DNA from 2 places in the Bradyrhizobium sp. 187 genome. Region 1 is predicted to be linked to the other one. Evidence: riboswitches for the same ligand, from Rfam matches in the RefSeq annotation. Region 1 holds a riboswitch; the other holds the start of a gene.
The links. A riboswitch is a leader RNA that binds a small molecule or an ion and turns the genes downstream of it on or off. The one in region 1 is predicted to bind cobalamin.
Positions count from the first base shown of each region.

Region 2: linked by a shared signal. The riboswitch ahead of IVB19_RS38075 (5-methyltetrahydropteroyltriglutamate--homocysteine S-methyltransferase) and the one ahead of IVB19_RS12960 (energy-coupling factor ABC transporter permease) in region 1 are both predicted to bind cobalamin.

Region 1 covers NZ_CP064693.1:2,748,329-2,756,243, forward strand. Annotated here, with positions in the region: gene IVB19_RS12930 (cobalt-precorrin-6A reductase) at 1-69, opposite strand, end outside; gene cbiE (precorrin-6y C5,15-methyltransferase (decarboxylating) subunit CbiE) at 68-1,249, shown strand; gene IVB19_RS12940 (cobalamin biosynthesis protein) at 1,246-1,614, shown strand; gene cobM (precorrin-4 C(11)-methyltransferase) at 1,611-2,393, shown strand; gene IVB19_RS12950 (cobyrinic acid a,c-diamide synthase CobB) at 2,393-3,703, shown strand; gene cobA (uroporphyrinogen-III C-methyltransferase) at 3,700-4,431, shown strand; cobalamin riboswitch at 4,477-4,696, shown strand; gene IVB19_RS12960 (energy-coupling factor ABC transporter permease) at 4,734-5,411, shown strand; gene cobF (precorrin-6A synthase (deacetylating)) at 5,460-6,209, shown strand; gene cobT (nicotinate-nucleotide--dimethylbenzimidazole phosphoribosyltransferase) at 6,225-7,277, shown strand; gene IVB19_RS12975 (histidine phosphatase family protein) at 7,278-7,850, opposite strand.
Region 2 covers NZ_CP064694.1:202,575-210,489, forward strand. Annotated here, with positions in the region: gene IVB19_RS38065 (4Fe-4S binding protein) at 1-186, shown strand, start outside; gene IVB19_RS38070 (hypothetical protein) at 929-1,096, shown strand; cobalamin riboswitch at 1,275-1,470, shown strand; partial or broken gene IVB19_RS38075 (5-methyltetrahydropteroyltriglutamate--homocysteine S-methyltransferase) at 1,568-2,438, shown strand; partial or broken gene IVB19_RS38080 (ISNCY-like element ISBva1 family transposase) at 4,298-4,916, shown strand; gene nifD (nitrogenase molybdenum-iron protein alpha chain) at 6,313-7,815, shown strand; gene nifK (nitrogenase molybdenum-iron protein subunit beta) at 7,897-7,915, shown strand, end outside.

The DNA.
Region 1 (7,915 bases):
GGCGCGCGCGATCTCCGCCGCGAGCAGGCTCGCGTCGGCCGTTCCGCCCAGAATGAGGGCGCTCGTCATGGCTGATCCCTGGCTGACCATCATCGGTATCGGCGAAGATGGCCTTGCCGGGCTGTCCGAGGCAAGCCGAAAGGCGCTCGATGATGCCGAAACTGTCTTTGGCGGTGAACGGCATCTTGCACTCGCCGGCATAACCGGGCGCGGCCGTCCATGGCCGGTGCCGTTCGATGCAGAAATCGTGTTGAGCTGCCGTGGTCGCCCGACGGCGGTGCTCGCCTCCGGCGATCCGTTCTGGCACGGGGCCGGCGCGAGCCTCGCCGAGAAGCTCCATGGCGACGAATGGATCGCGTATCCGGCTCCCTCGACATTCTCGCTCGTTGCTGCGCGGCTTGGCTGGCGTCTGGAATCCGTTGCCTGTCTCGGTCTCCACGCCGCGCCATTCGAGCGTCTCGTGCCACACCTGGCGCGAGGGGCACGCATCATTTGTCTCGTGCGCGACGCAAAGGCGGCAGGCGATCTCGCGAAACAGCTGACGGCGCGCGGATGGGGTGCCTCGGCATTCTGGACACTCGCTGCGCTTGGCGGGCCGCGCGAAAGGATCAACGCGCATCGCGCCGACAGCTTCGCAGGCGATCTTGCCGGAAATCTGGTCGCGGTAGCCGTTGAGGCGGCGGGCGCGCAGGGCATCCCCCACAGCTCGGGACTATCGGACGAACTCTTCGTCCATGACGGCCAGATCACCAAGCGTCCGGTCCGTGCGCTCGCGCTTTCGGCGCTGGCGCCGCGTCCCGGTGAACGGCTATGGGACATCGGTGCGGGCTCGGGCTCGATCTCGGTCGAGTGGACGCTGTGCGGGGGCACCGCGATCGCCGTCGAGGCGCGCGAGGATCGCGCAGCGAACATTCGCAGCAATGCGACGGCGTTCGGGTTGGCACATCGGATCACAGTCATCGCGGGAAAAGCGCCTGAAGCCCTTGCTACGCTGGACGGGCCTGACGCCGTGTTCATCGGCGGCGGTCTCGACATCGCGATGTTCGACGCCATCTGGCCGCGGCTCTCGCCCGGTACGCGGCTGGTCGCGCATTCAGTAACGTTGGAGACGGAAGCGTTGCTCGGTGAGCTGCACCAGCGCCACGGCGGCGAATTGATGCGGGTCGAGATTGCGCATGCCGCTTCGCTCGGCCGCTACCGGTCCTGGGAGGCCGTGCGGCCCGTGGTGCAATGGAGCGCGGTCCGATGAAGGTCGCCGGGCTCGGATTCAAGCGGGACGTCACGCTGGCCTCGCTGCGTGAGGCGCTTCTGGCGGCCGGTGGTCCCGAAGGCCTTGCAGCAGTGGCGACGGTCAGCGATAAGGCCGACGAGGAGGTGTTGAAGCAGCTCGCGCGCGAATGCGGCTTGCCGATCAAGGCGGTTGCCGCCGAAATGCTTGTTGGCATCGACACGCCGACGCAGTCAAAGCTCGTCGTGGAAAAGTTCGGGACGGGATCGGTTGCCGAGGCGGCGGCGCTCGCAGCGGCCGGACCTCGCGCGCGATTGATTGCGACGCGGGTGGTCTCGCAGGATCGCACCGCGACCGCGGCGATCGCGGAAGGAGACGGCGCATGACGGTGCATTTCATCGGGGCAGGGCCAGGCGCTCCTGACTTGCTGACGTTGCGCGGCCGCGATCTCATCGCCGCCTGTCCGGTCTGCCTCTATGCTGGCTCACTTGTGCCCGAGGGCGTCTTGGCGCATTGCCCGCCCGGGGCGCGGATCGTCAACACCGCGCCGCTGTCGCTCGATGAGATCGTCGCGGAGATCGCCGCCGCCCATGCCGATGGCAAGGACGTTGCGCGGCTGCATTCCGGTGATCTCTCGATCTGGTCGGCGATGGGCGAACAGCTCCGCCGCCTGCGCACGCTCGACATTCCCTACACGGTCACGCCCGGCGTTCCCTCTTTCTCGGCCGCCGCGGCTGCGCTGGAGGCCGAGCTGACGCTGCCCGGCCTTGCCCAGACCGTGGTGCTGACGCGCACGCCGGGCCGCGCCAGCGCGATGCCCGAAGGCGAGAAGCTTGCCGCCTTCGCCGCCACCGGCGCGGTGCTCGCCATCCATCTGTCGATTCATCTGCTCGACAAGGTCGTCGCTGAGCTGACGCCGCATTATGGCGCGGATTGCCCGGTCGCGATCGTCTGGCGTGCGAGCTGGCCCGAGCAGCGCATCATCCGCGCCACGCTCGCAACACTCGACGCTGCTGTCGGGGGCGAGATGGAGCGCACCGCGTTGATCCTGGTCGGCAAGACGCTGGGCTCGGCGGATTTTTCCGAGAGCCGTCTCTATGCTGCCGACTATGACCGCCGCTATCGGCCGGTCGGCGCCGAGCCGCGCTTTCCGGAGGTGTCGTGATGGCGGCAGGGCTCGTTATCTCCGCGCCGGCCTCCGGCGTCGGCAAGACCACACTGACGCTGGCGCTTGCCCGCGCCTGGCGCAACAGCGGATTGCGGGTGCAGTGCTTCAAGAGCGGCCCCGATTACATCGATCCCGCGTTTCATGCCGCCGCGACGGGACGCGCCTCGGTCAACGTGGACAGCTGGGCGATGGATCGCGGGACAATCTCGCATCTCGTCAGTCGTGGCATTGACGCCGATGTCGTGCTGGCCGAAGGCTCAATGGGCCTGTTCGACGGCGTTGCCGCGCGCGGCGTCTGCGGCACCGGAGCGACCGCCGATATCGCAGAGATGCTGGACTGGCCGGTGCTGCTGGTGATCGATCCCTCGGGCCAGGCACAAACGGCGGCCGCGATTGCGGGGGGCCTTCGCGACTACCGCCCCGGTGTGCGCCTTGCAGGCGTCGTGCTCAATCGCGTTGCCAGCCCGCGCCACGAAGCCCTCGTGCGGCGCGCGCTGCTGGATGCCGGCATCGCCGTGTTCGGCGCGTTGCCGCGCCATGCGGAGATCAGCCTGCCGAAACGGCATCTCGGACTGGTCCAGGCCGAGGAGCAGGCGGAGATCGGCAAGCTGATCGACGAGGCCGCGCGCTTCGTTGCCGAGCATGTCGATCTCGACGCGGTGCTGCGTTCGGCGGCCACCTGGTCGCCGCAACCTGCCGCAAGCGGCGTCAACGTGACGCCGCCCGGCCAGCGCATTGCGCTTGCCCGTGATGCCGCGTTCTCCTTCGTCTATCCGCACATGCTGGAAGCGTGGCGCGCGGCGGGTGCGGAGATCTCGACATTCTCGCCGCTCGCCGATGAAGCCCCTGATCCGGTCGCCGATGTGTGCTGGCTGCCTGGCGGCTATCCCGAGCTGCAGGCCGGCAGGATCGCTGCCAATGCGCGCTTCCGCAGCGGATTGCGCGCCTTCGCCGAGACGCGCCCGGTGCACGGCGAATGCGGGGGCTATATGGTGCTGGGCACCGCTTTGACCGACGCCGATGGCATCAGCCACGAGATGACGGGCCTGCTCGGCCTGGAGACGAGCTTTGCCAAGCGCCGCATGCATCTGGGCTATCGTCTGGCCGAGCTCGCCGCGCCGATGCCGGGTCATCAGGCGGGTGCACGCCTGCGTGGCCATGAATTCCACTATTCGACCATAGTCGCGCAGCCCGACACGGCGCTGGCGGTCGTGCACGACGCGACAGGTGCGGTCATTGCCGAGACCGGCTCGCGGCGGGGACAAGCTACCGGCACGTTCTTCCATCTGATCGCGGAGGACCGGTGAGCGGTTTTGTCTCCTTTGTCTCCGCCGGGCCCGGCGATCCCGAGCTGCTCACGCTCAAGGGTGCAGCGCGGCTGCGCGAGGCCGACGTTGTGCTCTATGACGATCTTGCTTCAGGCGCGATCCTCGATCTGGCCCGGCCCGGCGCCAATCTCGTCGCGGTGGGAAAGCGGGCAGGGCGGGCCTCGACCAAGCAGCACCATGTCAACCGCCTGCTGGTCGACTATGCCGTGACAGGCGCGCGCGTGGTCCGGTTGAAGTCGGGCGATGCCGGCATCTTTGGCCGGCTTGAGGAGGAGCTCGAGACGCTGCGCGAAGCGGGCATCGGCTACGAGATCATTCCCGGCGTCACCTCGGCCTGTGTCGCCGCCGCGCAAGCCGGCATTCCGCTGACCCGGCGTCACACCTCGCGCCGCGTGCAGTTCGTGACCGGGGCGGACGTCACCGGCGAGCTGCCGCCAGATCTCAATTGGGTGGCGCTGGCCGATCCGGAGGCGACAACCGTGGTCTATATGGGCCGGCGGACGTTTCCGGCGTTGGTCGTCAAATTGATCGAGCACGGGCTCGCCCCAACCACGCCGGCGTTGTTTGCCGAATCGCTCGGCCGTCCCGATGAGCGGCTGGTCCGCACCACAATTTCGGAACTTGCAGAGCAGCTTGCGCGGGGCGGAGCGGCCTCCACGGCGGCCGTCATCCTGTTCGGCGCGCTGGCGGGGAATTATCCGTCATGACCGCCTCGTCCGCCCGTCGCCCCTTGACGCCCGGCCGGCGAAAGAGGCACACAGGAGACGCATGGTGCTCGACGCGGCGCAAAGCGCCGGAGCATAATCGGGAATGGGGATGGGCGGACCCTGTTGCGGCGCCCAAAACCCCAGCCGCCCCCGCGACTGTAAGCGGTGAGGGACTTCGATCAGCCACTGGGCCGCGAGGCCCGGGAAGGCCGGAGACTCCCAGTGAACCGCGAGCCAGGAGACCGGCCGTGCATGTTTTGAGGCCAAGGCCGTCGGGTGTGACGGCAAGAAGGATCTGAGCCATGCATATCGAACCCGGACTAGTCTCGGACGCCAAGCTCGTATTGAGTTACGCAACCGGCATCGCTGTCGGCGGTGTTGCCCTGAAGCTCGCGGTTGAGACCGTGCGCGAGCAGGGCATCACGTCGTTCGCGGCGCGGACGCTCGCCACCACGGGGCTTGTGTTTATCTTCTTCGAGATCCTGCCGCACTTCCCGGTCGGCGTCTCCGAAGTGCACTTCATCCTCGGCTCGACCTTGTTCCTGCTGTTTGGCGCGGCGCCTGCGGCCTTCGGCCTCGCGTTTGGCCTGCTGTTCCAGGGCATCTTCTTCGAGCCGCCCGACCTGCCGCAATATGGCATGAACGTCACCACGCTATTGGTGCCGCTGTTCGGAATCCAGGCGATCGCCACGCGGATCATTTCGAGCAACACGGCCTATGTCGATCTGAAGTACCGCCAGGCGCTGGCGCTTTCGACGACCTATCAGGCGGGCGTCATCGCCTGGGTGGCGTTCTGGGCGATTTATGGCTCCGGCTTCGGCGCGACCAACCTCGCCAACATCGCGACCTTCGCGGCGTCCTATGCGCTGGTCATCGTGATTGAGCCGCTCGCCGATCTCGGCGTGCTGGCGCTGGCAAAGTCGCTGCGCCGCGTCACCGCGCCCGGCCTCGTCACGCCGCGTTTGCACAACGCGGCCTAGAGACAAGCGAACGGGCGGCCCCATGTGCGGCCGCCTTTCGCAGGCACGATGCTCACGCTCTCTCTGATAGGCATCGGTTGCGGCGATCCCGAGCAGCTCACGCGTGCCGCGATTACTGCCATCAACGCGGCCGATCTCGTCCTGATCCCCCGCAAGGGGACGGCCAAGTCCGACCTCGCCGATCTCAGGCGGACGATCTGCGCCGATGTGCTCACCAGCGACACGACCCGCATTGCCGAGTTCGATCTGCCCGTGCGGGACGCCGCTGAAGCGGACTATCGCAAGGGCGTGGACGATTGGCATGATGCCGTGGCCGCCGTCTGGTCGCAGACGATCGGGGATCATCTCGAAGGAGAGGGCAAGGTCGCGCTGTTGATCTGGGGCGATCCCTCGCTTTACGATTCCTCGCTGCGTATCGCGCGGCGGCTCGATCCCTTGCCGACAATCGAAGTCGTGCCCGGCATCACCTCGATCCAGACGCTGTGTGCGGCGCATGCGTTGCCGCTCAACGACATCGGCGAGCCCTTTCTAGTTTCGACCGGACGCCGCTTGCGCGATGGCGGCTGGCCGCAAGGTGTCGATACCGTGGTGGTGATGCTCGACGGCGGCACGGCATTCGAGTCGCTTGATCCGGCGGGCCTGCACATCTGGTGGGGGGCCTATCTCGGCATGCCCGATCAGATCGTCATGTCCGGCGCGCTGGCCGAGATCGGCCCGCGCATCGTCGCCGTGCGGCAAGAGGCGCGCGAACGGCACGGCTGGATCATGGACAGTTACATCCTCAAGCGCAGGCTGTGAGGCAAGCGAGGCAGCATGCTCCCCGAATGGGTCACCCAACAATGCCCCGACATCTCCGCAGTCCACCGCGAGGCGGCGGTGGCGCGGCAGGCGCAACTGACGAAACCGACCGGCGCGCTCGGCCGGCTCGAGCAGCTCGCGATCGAGCTTGCGGGCCTGCAAGCAACCGAGCAGCCGCGCGCGGCGCGGGTGCCGATCATCATCTTCGCCGGCGATCACGGCATCGTCGCGCAGGGCGTCTCGGCCTATCCGCAGGAAGTGACGATCGCGATGCTGGCGAACTTCGCCTCCGGCGGTGCCGCAATCTCGGTGCTGGCGCGTGAGCTGGGCTCCAGCCTGGAGGTCGTCGACGCCGGCACGCTGGCGCAGGAGGAGATGGCTGGAATCGTGACCGACAAGCCGCGCAGCGGTACGCGCGATTTCAGCGTCGAAGCTGCGCTCACCCCCACGGAGCTGGCATTTGCGTTCGAAGCCGGCCGACGTGCGGTGACGCGCGCACAGGCCGGGCAGCCCGATCTTCTGATCTTCGGCGAGATGGGCATCGGCAACACCACGACATCGGCGGCGATCGCGGCCGGCTTGCTCGGCGTGAGCGCCGCGGAGATCGCGGGCAGCGGTACCGGCATCGACGCGGCCGGCCGTGCGCACAAGGCGGGGGTGATCGACGCTGCAATCGCACGCCATGACATTGTGGGCGCTGCGCCCGAAAAGATCCTGTGCGCCGTCGGCGGTCTCGAGATCGCCGCCATCTGCGGTGCCGTTATCGCGGCTGCACAGCACCGCATCCCCGTGTTGATCGACGGCTTCATCGTGTCGGTCGCGGCGCTGGCGGCGGTGCGGCTCAACCCTTCGTGCCAGCTGTTCCTGCTGGCCTCGCACCAGTCGGCGGAGCAGGGGCATCGGCTGGTGCTGCGCGCGCTGAACGTGCAGCCGCTGATCAGCCTGGATCTCAGGCTCGGCGAAGGATCGGGCGCGGCCATCGCGCTGCCGCTGGTGCGGTCGGCCTGCGCGCTCCACAACGGCATGGCGACCTTTGCGCAGGCCAATGTGCCTGATCGTCCGGCCTGATCAAATCGTCCGCTGATTGACGGAGACGACGCGCCAGCCGGTCGCGAGCCGGTCAATCCTGGTCAGCGACAGCGGATCGATCATGAAGCGCAGGGCCGCTTGTGGCGTCAGGTCGAGCGCGATGCACAGCGCCGCCCGGATCGTGCCGGAATGCACGACGAGCGTTGCGGCCCCGGTGCCGATCTTCGACAAACCCAGGCGGACCCGCGCGACCTGTTCCTCAAAGCTTTCGCCGCCGGGCGGCCGTCCGCGCGCCAGATCGCTCCAGAACCGTGCATAGGCCTCGCCACCGGTCGCGGCGAGTTCGTCATGCCGACGGCCGGTCCAGTCGCCAAAGTCTTGCTCGCTGAATTCGTCCAGCTGCAGCGGCTCGAGCCCCAGCGCGCGGGCCGTTTCGACGGTGCGCCGCGACGGGCTCGCATAGCTCGCGGCGTCCCGCGGCAGGCGCTGCCGCAGTGCCTCCAGCTGCGCCCGAGCGCCGAGATCGGCCGGTGCGTCGGCCGCATGGATCGTCCCCGCGACGCCATCGACGGGCGCGTGCCGTATCAGCCAGAGGAAGGTCTCGCCTCCCATGCTTATCTCCAAGGAAACTGGTCGTTGTGGCAATAACGCCGCAACTGGCACATTGACTCTGTCTG
Region 2 (7,915 bases), on a different replicon from region 1:
GCTTCGCAATGCACCGTTTGTGGGGCATGTGAGTTCGAGTGTCCCAACGCGGCGATCAGCCTCAAGCGCGACATTTACGTTATCGATGCAAAAAAGTGTACGGAGTGCGAGGGCCATTCCGACACGCCGCGATGCGCGGTGGTCTGTCCGGTGCCTGACACCTGTGTCCCGTCTAAGACAACATAAGCAGCCCGCGTCCAGAAGGCTTCACCGCTCGATTCGCGAACGAAGTAGTAGATGTCGAGCTTGAGGAGGCCGCCGTCCGCGTGGGGCGCATCGAGGTCGATCAACATCGTCATGAGCTTGAGGCGCTGATGACTCCGAGAAACCCTCGAATGGCTCTAGAGGACACCGTCAAATTGTCTCGAATAAGGACAAGGCCGCCTCGATGCTCCAGGTCGCCGCGTTCAGACTTATTGTCGCTGGCTGACGAGGCGAGGCGAGGTGGACGGGTGTCGAATATCCCAAGATTGGCTCGCAGGATATCTAAAGCCACGTCACTTCGAAGCCGAAGAGACGGTCTGCACGCGCGAGAGATCGGTCCGGAGATCCTGAAGACGTACGAGAAGCTCGGCAGCCGGTTGCCCACGCTCACCATGCACAGGTGCATGGAGCGTAGGGTCATAACAGGATCCCCGCCGCCCGCTCTCCCGCCGCATACTCCAGTTTCGCAAGTCAGCGTGCATCCTGACATCCGGAACTGTTCCTGCGATGTCGCGCAGGCCAAGGTCCAGGCTGCACTACTCGCCAGCGGTGACGGAAACAACGAAGGCGCGCGCCAAAGTTGCTCAGGACGTAAGTGCTTAGCGCACCGAGGAGATCATCTTGAGCAACGCTACGGAGCGATCGAGCTCGCGGCTCGTCCCTGGGTCTGTCGAACACAGGCAGTCCGACCTGATCATCCGTTCGATCCTGGAGCAATCCGGCCTTGGCAATTCCTAAGGAGCCTCATGGCGCTGTGATCAAGCGGATGCCGCCCGAGGACGATCGCAACTTCCTCACGGGCGAGTTCGAGAAGGTGCTGACGGAAAAGACCAGGTTTGTCGCGATCACGCAGATGTCGGACCGCCCAGCGCGTTCGTTCTGCTCGCGTTAGCTCATCCGACTACGCCAAGAGGGTGTTGAGCGGACGCATTCACAAGCGGAGACTCCAAAGATCCACGCGTTTTTACCAGGCCGGGAGTAAGACCGTTGTGCCCTACCTGGTGCAGCTCGCAATCTTTTGGTCAATATCGCGGCAACACTTAGTAGGTTGACGGATCGATCCTGGTGCGCCTAATGCCAGCCGTCGTGGTCTTCGGATTTCGTTTGATCCGGAGCTAAGAGGGAAGCCGGTGCAATGCCGGCGCTGCCCCCGCGTAAGCGGCGAGCCGCTGTCCAACGAAGTCACTGAAGCCATGCGGCTTCGGGAAGGCCGGACAGCAGCGACGACCCGCGAGCCAGGAGACTTGCCTCGACAATATATCGTCCACGGGGGGTGTCCCGGTGTGCGCAAGCAGCTGTCGCTCACGCGATATTCGCTGCATGCGTCCGCCATGACCTTTGCCCCAATCATGGGGTCTGAGCTATGTCTTTTCTTTCGCTTCCCGTTGCCACACTGGGGATGTCACGCATCGGCCCACGACGCGAACTCAAATTCGCGCTCGAGAGCTACTGGGCGGGAAACTCCAGCGAAGCCGAGCTCCTCGAGGCGGGGAGTGGACTTCGTGTCGCTAATTGGGCACAGCAGAAATGCCGCGGCGCGACCGTCATTCCGTCGAATGACTTCTCGTTTTACGACCATGTGCTCGATACCAGCGTAATGGTCGGCGCCATTCCCGACGTCTACGGCTGGACCGAAGGTCCTGTGTCGCTCAAGGCCTACTTCACCATGGCGCGTGGCGCTCAGGACGGTGGTCACGCTCAGCATGGGCCTGGCGTAGCCGCACAGGAAATGACGAAGTGGTTTGATACCAACTACCACTACGCGGTGCCGGAATTTCACCGGGATCAGATCGTTAAGTATTCCTCTCGAAAGCCCATCGAGGAATATGAGGAGGCAAAAAGCCTCGGCTACCAAACGCGCCCCGTCCTAGTTGGCCCAGTCACTTTCCTGAAGCTCGGCAAAAGCGTTAATCCCGAATTCAATCCACTGTCGCTGCCTCGATCGGCTCCTCCCAGTCTATGTCGATGTTCAACGCGAACTAGCCTCGCGCGGTGCTGAATGGGTTCAGCTCGACGAGCCATGCCTGGTGACGGACGTCGACGAAGCATCTCGGGCGGCTGTCCGCCGGGCCTATGCTCATTTCGCAAAGGTTGTGCCGGCCCTTAAAATCATGCTGGCCACATATTTCGGAGCTATCGGCGACAATCTTGAAACAACCTTGGCCTTGCCCGTTGCCGGGCTTCATGTCGATCTGGTTCGGGCACCCGACCAGTTGGACGCAATTGTCGCCAAAGCGGCGCTCACGGTGCCGTTGGACAATAGAAACCCCATGCCAGTTGCACCTGACATGCAAGCTGCTGATTTAGTCAGAAAACGAGTCCGGGCTACCGAACAACGTCGGATGTCTTGGTTTGATGAATACATACACTGTCACAGATGCGACAAGCGGCAGTCCCGGCTAGACATCATCGCACAGAAAGTTTTGTGATGAGATCTAATTGCCAGCTTGCCGGCCACACGTGGGACGGCGGTAAAAAGATCTACGCTGGTCTACGGCGAGACACTGAGCCGAGGCGCCCGGCGGTGCGCATCGCTCACGATTTTGCCTCGCCCTGCCGACTCAAGGCTCTCCGAGCTCATATCCGGGCCGGCTCTTTGCGCCGCCGCCGAAATCCCGCTCGTTTGTAACAGACGAGCGCCGAAGCCTGAACATGGCTTATCTGGGTTCGCTGGCATGGCAATTGCCGATCTCAAATCTGTACGCAGAGTTTGACGGTACGACCGTCCGATTTACTGGGATACTCCATTCGACACCAGCTTAAGTGCCGGCCTGACATATCTGGCCGCGTGTGGGTTGGGATAAGATAACCATTTCGACCCACTCACGGCCGAGTGGCAGCTTTTGAAATCCTGCGCGCTGATCGCAAAAATCGCTGAACTTCTGCAGAGCAATGGTCAGTTCGTGCTCTTGCGTTGAAAGACTTCGGTACAAGAGGACATGTTGGTAGGAGAGCCTTACATCATGTCCGCAGATGGCGAGGTCGTGAGATCTCATCGGCATCTTACCGAGGGAAGGACGTGATTGAACAGTTGTCCATGGCTGGTTCAAGTGAGATATGGTGTCCGTGATGGCTTCGATTGACGATCGATTGAATGAGATCAGATACGTGCGGAATGACATTTGGCGCTGTCGAAGAAGGCTTAAAAGCGAGCTAAGTGATCTCGAGCGTAAGGTTCTCGAAGATCGCCTGCTTGAGCGGCAATCTGCCTTTGAACGGCTCCTAGCGACCACGTTTCCTTTTACATTGACACTGTCAAGCAAAATTGGCGACCTTTGCGGCGGGTCATTGGCGCGCAAAATGGCGTCGGCTCATAGAACGCATGCGCCTGCGTCAGAAACGTAGGCTCCGTCGCCGCAGGCCGCAGCGCTCGTCATGGTCGCCGCCGAGCTGAAATGCAGCCTTGGTTCACCGATGTGCTGGCCCCGCGGCGCACCCTGAGCGCCGATAATGAAACCGTTCGGGCCGCCCATCCAGGTCCACAGGTGGAGGGGGACACCGATTGCGCCGTTTCTGCGAAACCGCGGTCACCATGAGTAGCTTTCATCCGACAGAGCGATCGAAGAAGCTTGAATCGGCCGTAGCGTCAGATTGTACAGAGCAGGGGAACAATACTCCAGACTAGGTGTAGCCGAATGAGAAGAGCCGTTATCGCTTTTGCATTATGTTCCGCTCTCGATCTGCTCGGGCTAAGCGCGAGCGCGGTTGCGGACACAAGGCGGTACGCGTGCACGATCACTGCCGCCGATAGAGAGCCGGTCGGAGTTCGGAACGAGCGGGTCATTCTCACGGTTCAATATGGCTGCCGGATCGCGGATGGTCTCTCGAGTGACGCGGGGATTACAGCAGTGTCGGTCAGCGAGTGGGCTGCTGATAAAGGAACGTACCTAGCGTCCCTGGAATTTCACCGCGCGCTGGAGGGAGTTGCAATTGGGCAACTCTCCGAGGCGACTGGCTTCTCTAGCATGGAAGGCGAGCAAGGCATTGCAGTCGCAACTTCCGGCACGACAGTATTCAAGTTCGCATCTGGCTCATTGGCAGCCCTTTCAGGGAAGACCCTTAGATTCACCACCAAACTTACTGGCCTACGTAGCTTCGAATTGGAGTTCACAGATTGGCCAGAATCTCTTTTTTGGAAGTGACTGGTGTCTTACGCTTTATTTCCGCAAGCGCAGAAATATCCAAAGGAGTGAATAAGGCGACGGACATTCTGCAGCAGATCGCACTGGAGAGGCTCCGCGCGGAGCTCAATAGGATGTTGCCGCTGGTGCAGCGGGTGATGCGTCAAGAGCCCGGGCGCGCATCTTCCACGGCGGCGCTCATGTGGAAGAAAAGGTTCTCAGCGTGTTCGAGCCGTCGACCGAGATCATCCGTAAGGACAAGCCGGCAAGCCCAATGAGTTCGGCAAAATGAGCAAGCTGCAAGATTGTCGACCAAGTCTATTTCCGGCGGCCCAATGGCGATCTGTTGATCCCGGCCACCGCAACCCACCACGGGGCGTGCCGCGGCTGGTGGCGACTGACGCGGGATTCTACTCTGCCAGGAACGAGGCCGCTGCGAGAGAATTGGGGGGTATGCATCCCCAATCGACCGAGCAAAAGGCGCGGAGCGCAAGCGCGAACAGAAGAAGCGCTGGTTCCGCGATGGCCAAAAATGGCGCACGCCATGGACGCATCAGCGTGGTTAAGCGGCGAAACGGCCTCAATCGATGCTGATAGAAGGATGACGCCGGAATGCAGCGCTAGGTCACCCTCGGTGTGATCTCAACCTCGGCAACATCGGCCGGACGATGAGCAGCCGAGCCGCTCCGTAGACGTCGCACCCATCATGCTCGCTTCAGACCCCGCCGTCCACCCGGCGGGGGTTGTTTTCGTTTATGCCGTTGGCCAAACAAGCATCAATTTCGCGCCGGGAAGTAGATAAAAGTGGGCTATCCACGGGCCCTCAGCCCGCGCTGATGCCTTGCGCTCATCATCAGACGGGCCTCGTTGTCCCTGCACTCGGTGCTGCGTGCCGGCGTCGGCTCACCGCGTCACGCTCCCGCAAGCAGCGATAGAAAAAAGTCGACGCGCGCCCGATCGAAGCGCCGAATTGCGTCGCGGCGTGTCTTACCGAGATGCTGAAGCGAGCTGCAACTGGACTGCCGAATGACACGGACGGGGCCATTGTAGAACGCCGACCTCTTTACCCCGAATGAGCAAAGGCCACGAGCTTACGCCTTTAAGGCTATCGCGGCTTGAGAATCGATCAGCCCCAATGCTTTCCACGAGATCGCGTGCCGCCACATTAGAGCGCGTCTCCACGAGATCAAGTGTAATGACGAGCGAAGCGAAAGATCGCGTGTAAGTGAAACAAAGCGTTCTGCTAACAACTGAGTTCTCTTAGTCATCCGGAAGAGGTGCTGCAGCGCTCATCATCACTTGCTCAGTATCGATCGCAAACACCATCGGCGCATCTACGTGCGCTGGACTCTCTCGAACCGATCGTGTTTGCGGTCGCTCGATGGGTGCGCCAAGCAAAGCTGCGCACCGGAGTGACGTCGGCGCGCGTGAAGACTCTAGCTATCTCGCTGGCGGAGAGCGCAAGTGATTGTTTTGTTTCAGACAGGGCGTTAGCGGGTACGGCTGTCGGTGCCACGCAGGGTCAGGTTTATAACAATCCGCATCCTACCAGCTATCTAGCTCTACAGACGTGGGTTTTTGTATTCAGCCAGCGCTGGCACACTCGTTGCAAACCCCTGCGCAACAGGCGGCTGTTAGCCCTTTGCATCGACATGCAGAGGGGCAGGCGGGCCCCTGATGGCACGCGAGCGAGTAAAGAAGCCGATATGACCAATCGCTGGAGGGCAGGCATGACATCACCGAGACGCGTCTTGGTCAGCGTTTCCGTCGACAAACCAACAGCGTCACACATGGCGCTCGCGAGCGCTTAGCCGAGATGAGCTGCAACATCCTGATCGACCGCTGCGGCATGATCCAGAAGCCCGCGAAGTTGCGTTCGGTAGGACTGGCCAGGGAGATTGCACGCTTTACACCTCAACGCCGGATCGGAAATCCGTCGGAAAAGCGCCGCATCTTCATTTGAGACGACAATCGAAAGGAAATTTGTATGAGCCGAGCAACTACCGAAAGCGTCGCAGAGATCAAGGCGCGCAACAAGCAGCTAATCGATGAGGTGTTGAAGGTCTACCCAGAGAAGACCGCCAAAAGGCGCGCCAAGCATCTGAGTGTTCACGAGGCGGGGAAGTCGGATTGTGGCGTCAAGTCGAATATCAAGTCCATTCCGGGCGTAATGACCATCCGCGGCTGCGCCTACGCGGGCTCCAAGGGCGTCGTCTGGGGGCCGATCAAGGACATGATCCACATTAGCCACGGTCCGGTCGGCTGTGGTCAGTACTCATGGGGCTCGCGGCGCAACTACTACGTCGGCACGACTGGCATCGACACGTTCGTGACACTGCAGTTCACTTCCGATTTCCAGGAAAAGGATATCGTGTTCGGCGGCGATAAAAAGGTCACCAAACTCATCGACGAGCTGCAGGAGCTGTTTCCTCTCAACAGCGGCATCACCATTCAGTCCGAATGTCCGATTGGCTTGATCGGTGACGATATCGAGGCAGTCTCCAGAGAAAAGTCAAAGGAATATGGCGGCAAGACCATCGTGCCTGTGCGGTGCGAGGGTTTTCGTGGCGTGTCACAATCGCTCGGCCACCACATCGCGAACGACGCCGTTCGAGATTGGATCTTCGACAAGAGCGCCCCAGAAGCCAGCTCTAAATTTGAGCCGACCCCGTATGACGTTGCCATCATCGGCGACTACAACATCGGCGGCGACGCCTGGTCGTCACGGATCCTGCTCGAAGAAATGGGCCTGCGCGTCATCGCCCAGTGGTCCGGGGATGGATCTCTCGCTGAATTGGAGGCGACGCCGAAAGCGAAGCTCAACATATTGCATTGCTATCGCTCGATGAACTACATCTCACGGCACATGGAGGAAAAATTCGGGATTCCCTGGTGCGAGTACAACTTCTTCGGGCCTTCCAAAATCGCGGAGTCGCTGCGCAAAATTGCAAGCTTCTTCGATGATAAGATCAAGGAGGGCGCCGAGCGCGTCATTGCGAAATATCAGCCGCTGGTCGATGCGGTCACGGCGAAATACCGGCCGCGGCTCGATGGCAAGACCGTAATGCTGTTCGTCGGCGGCCTACGTCCTCGCCACGTCATCGGCGCCTATGAGGACCTCGGGATGGATGTTGTCGGCACAGGCTATGAGTTCGGTCACAACGACGACTATCAGCGCACCGCCCAACACTACGTCAAGGACGGCACGCTGATCTACGACGATGTCACCGGCTACGAATTCGAGCGCTTCGTAGAAAAGATCCGGCCCGACCTCGTTGGCTCCGGTATCAAGGAAAAATACGTCTTCCAAAAAATGGGCGTGCCGTTCCGCCAAATGCATTCCTGGGACTACTCGGGTCCTTACCACGGCTACGACGGCTTCGCGATCTTCGCCCGAGACATGGACATGGCAATCAACTCCCCGATCTGGGGGAAGACCACCGCACCTTGGAAGGACGCTCCGCGGCCGAGCCTCATGGCGGCGGAATAGGAAAGCCGACGCCTGGGCCCTTTCTTCCACAGAGGAGGGGAAGGGCAGGAGAACGAACACAAGAACCTGAAGAGTGCCATGATGACACAGAACGCCGAAC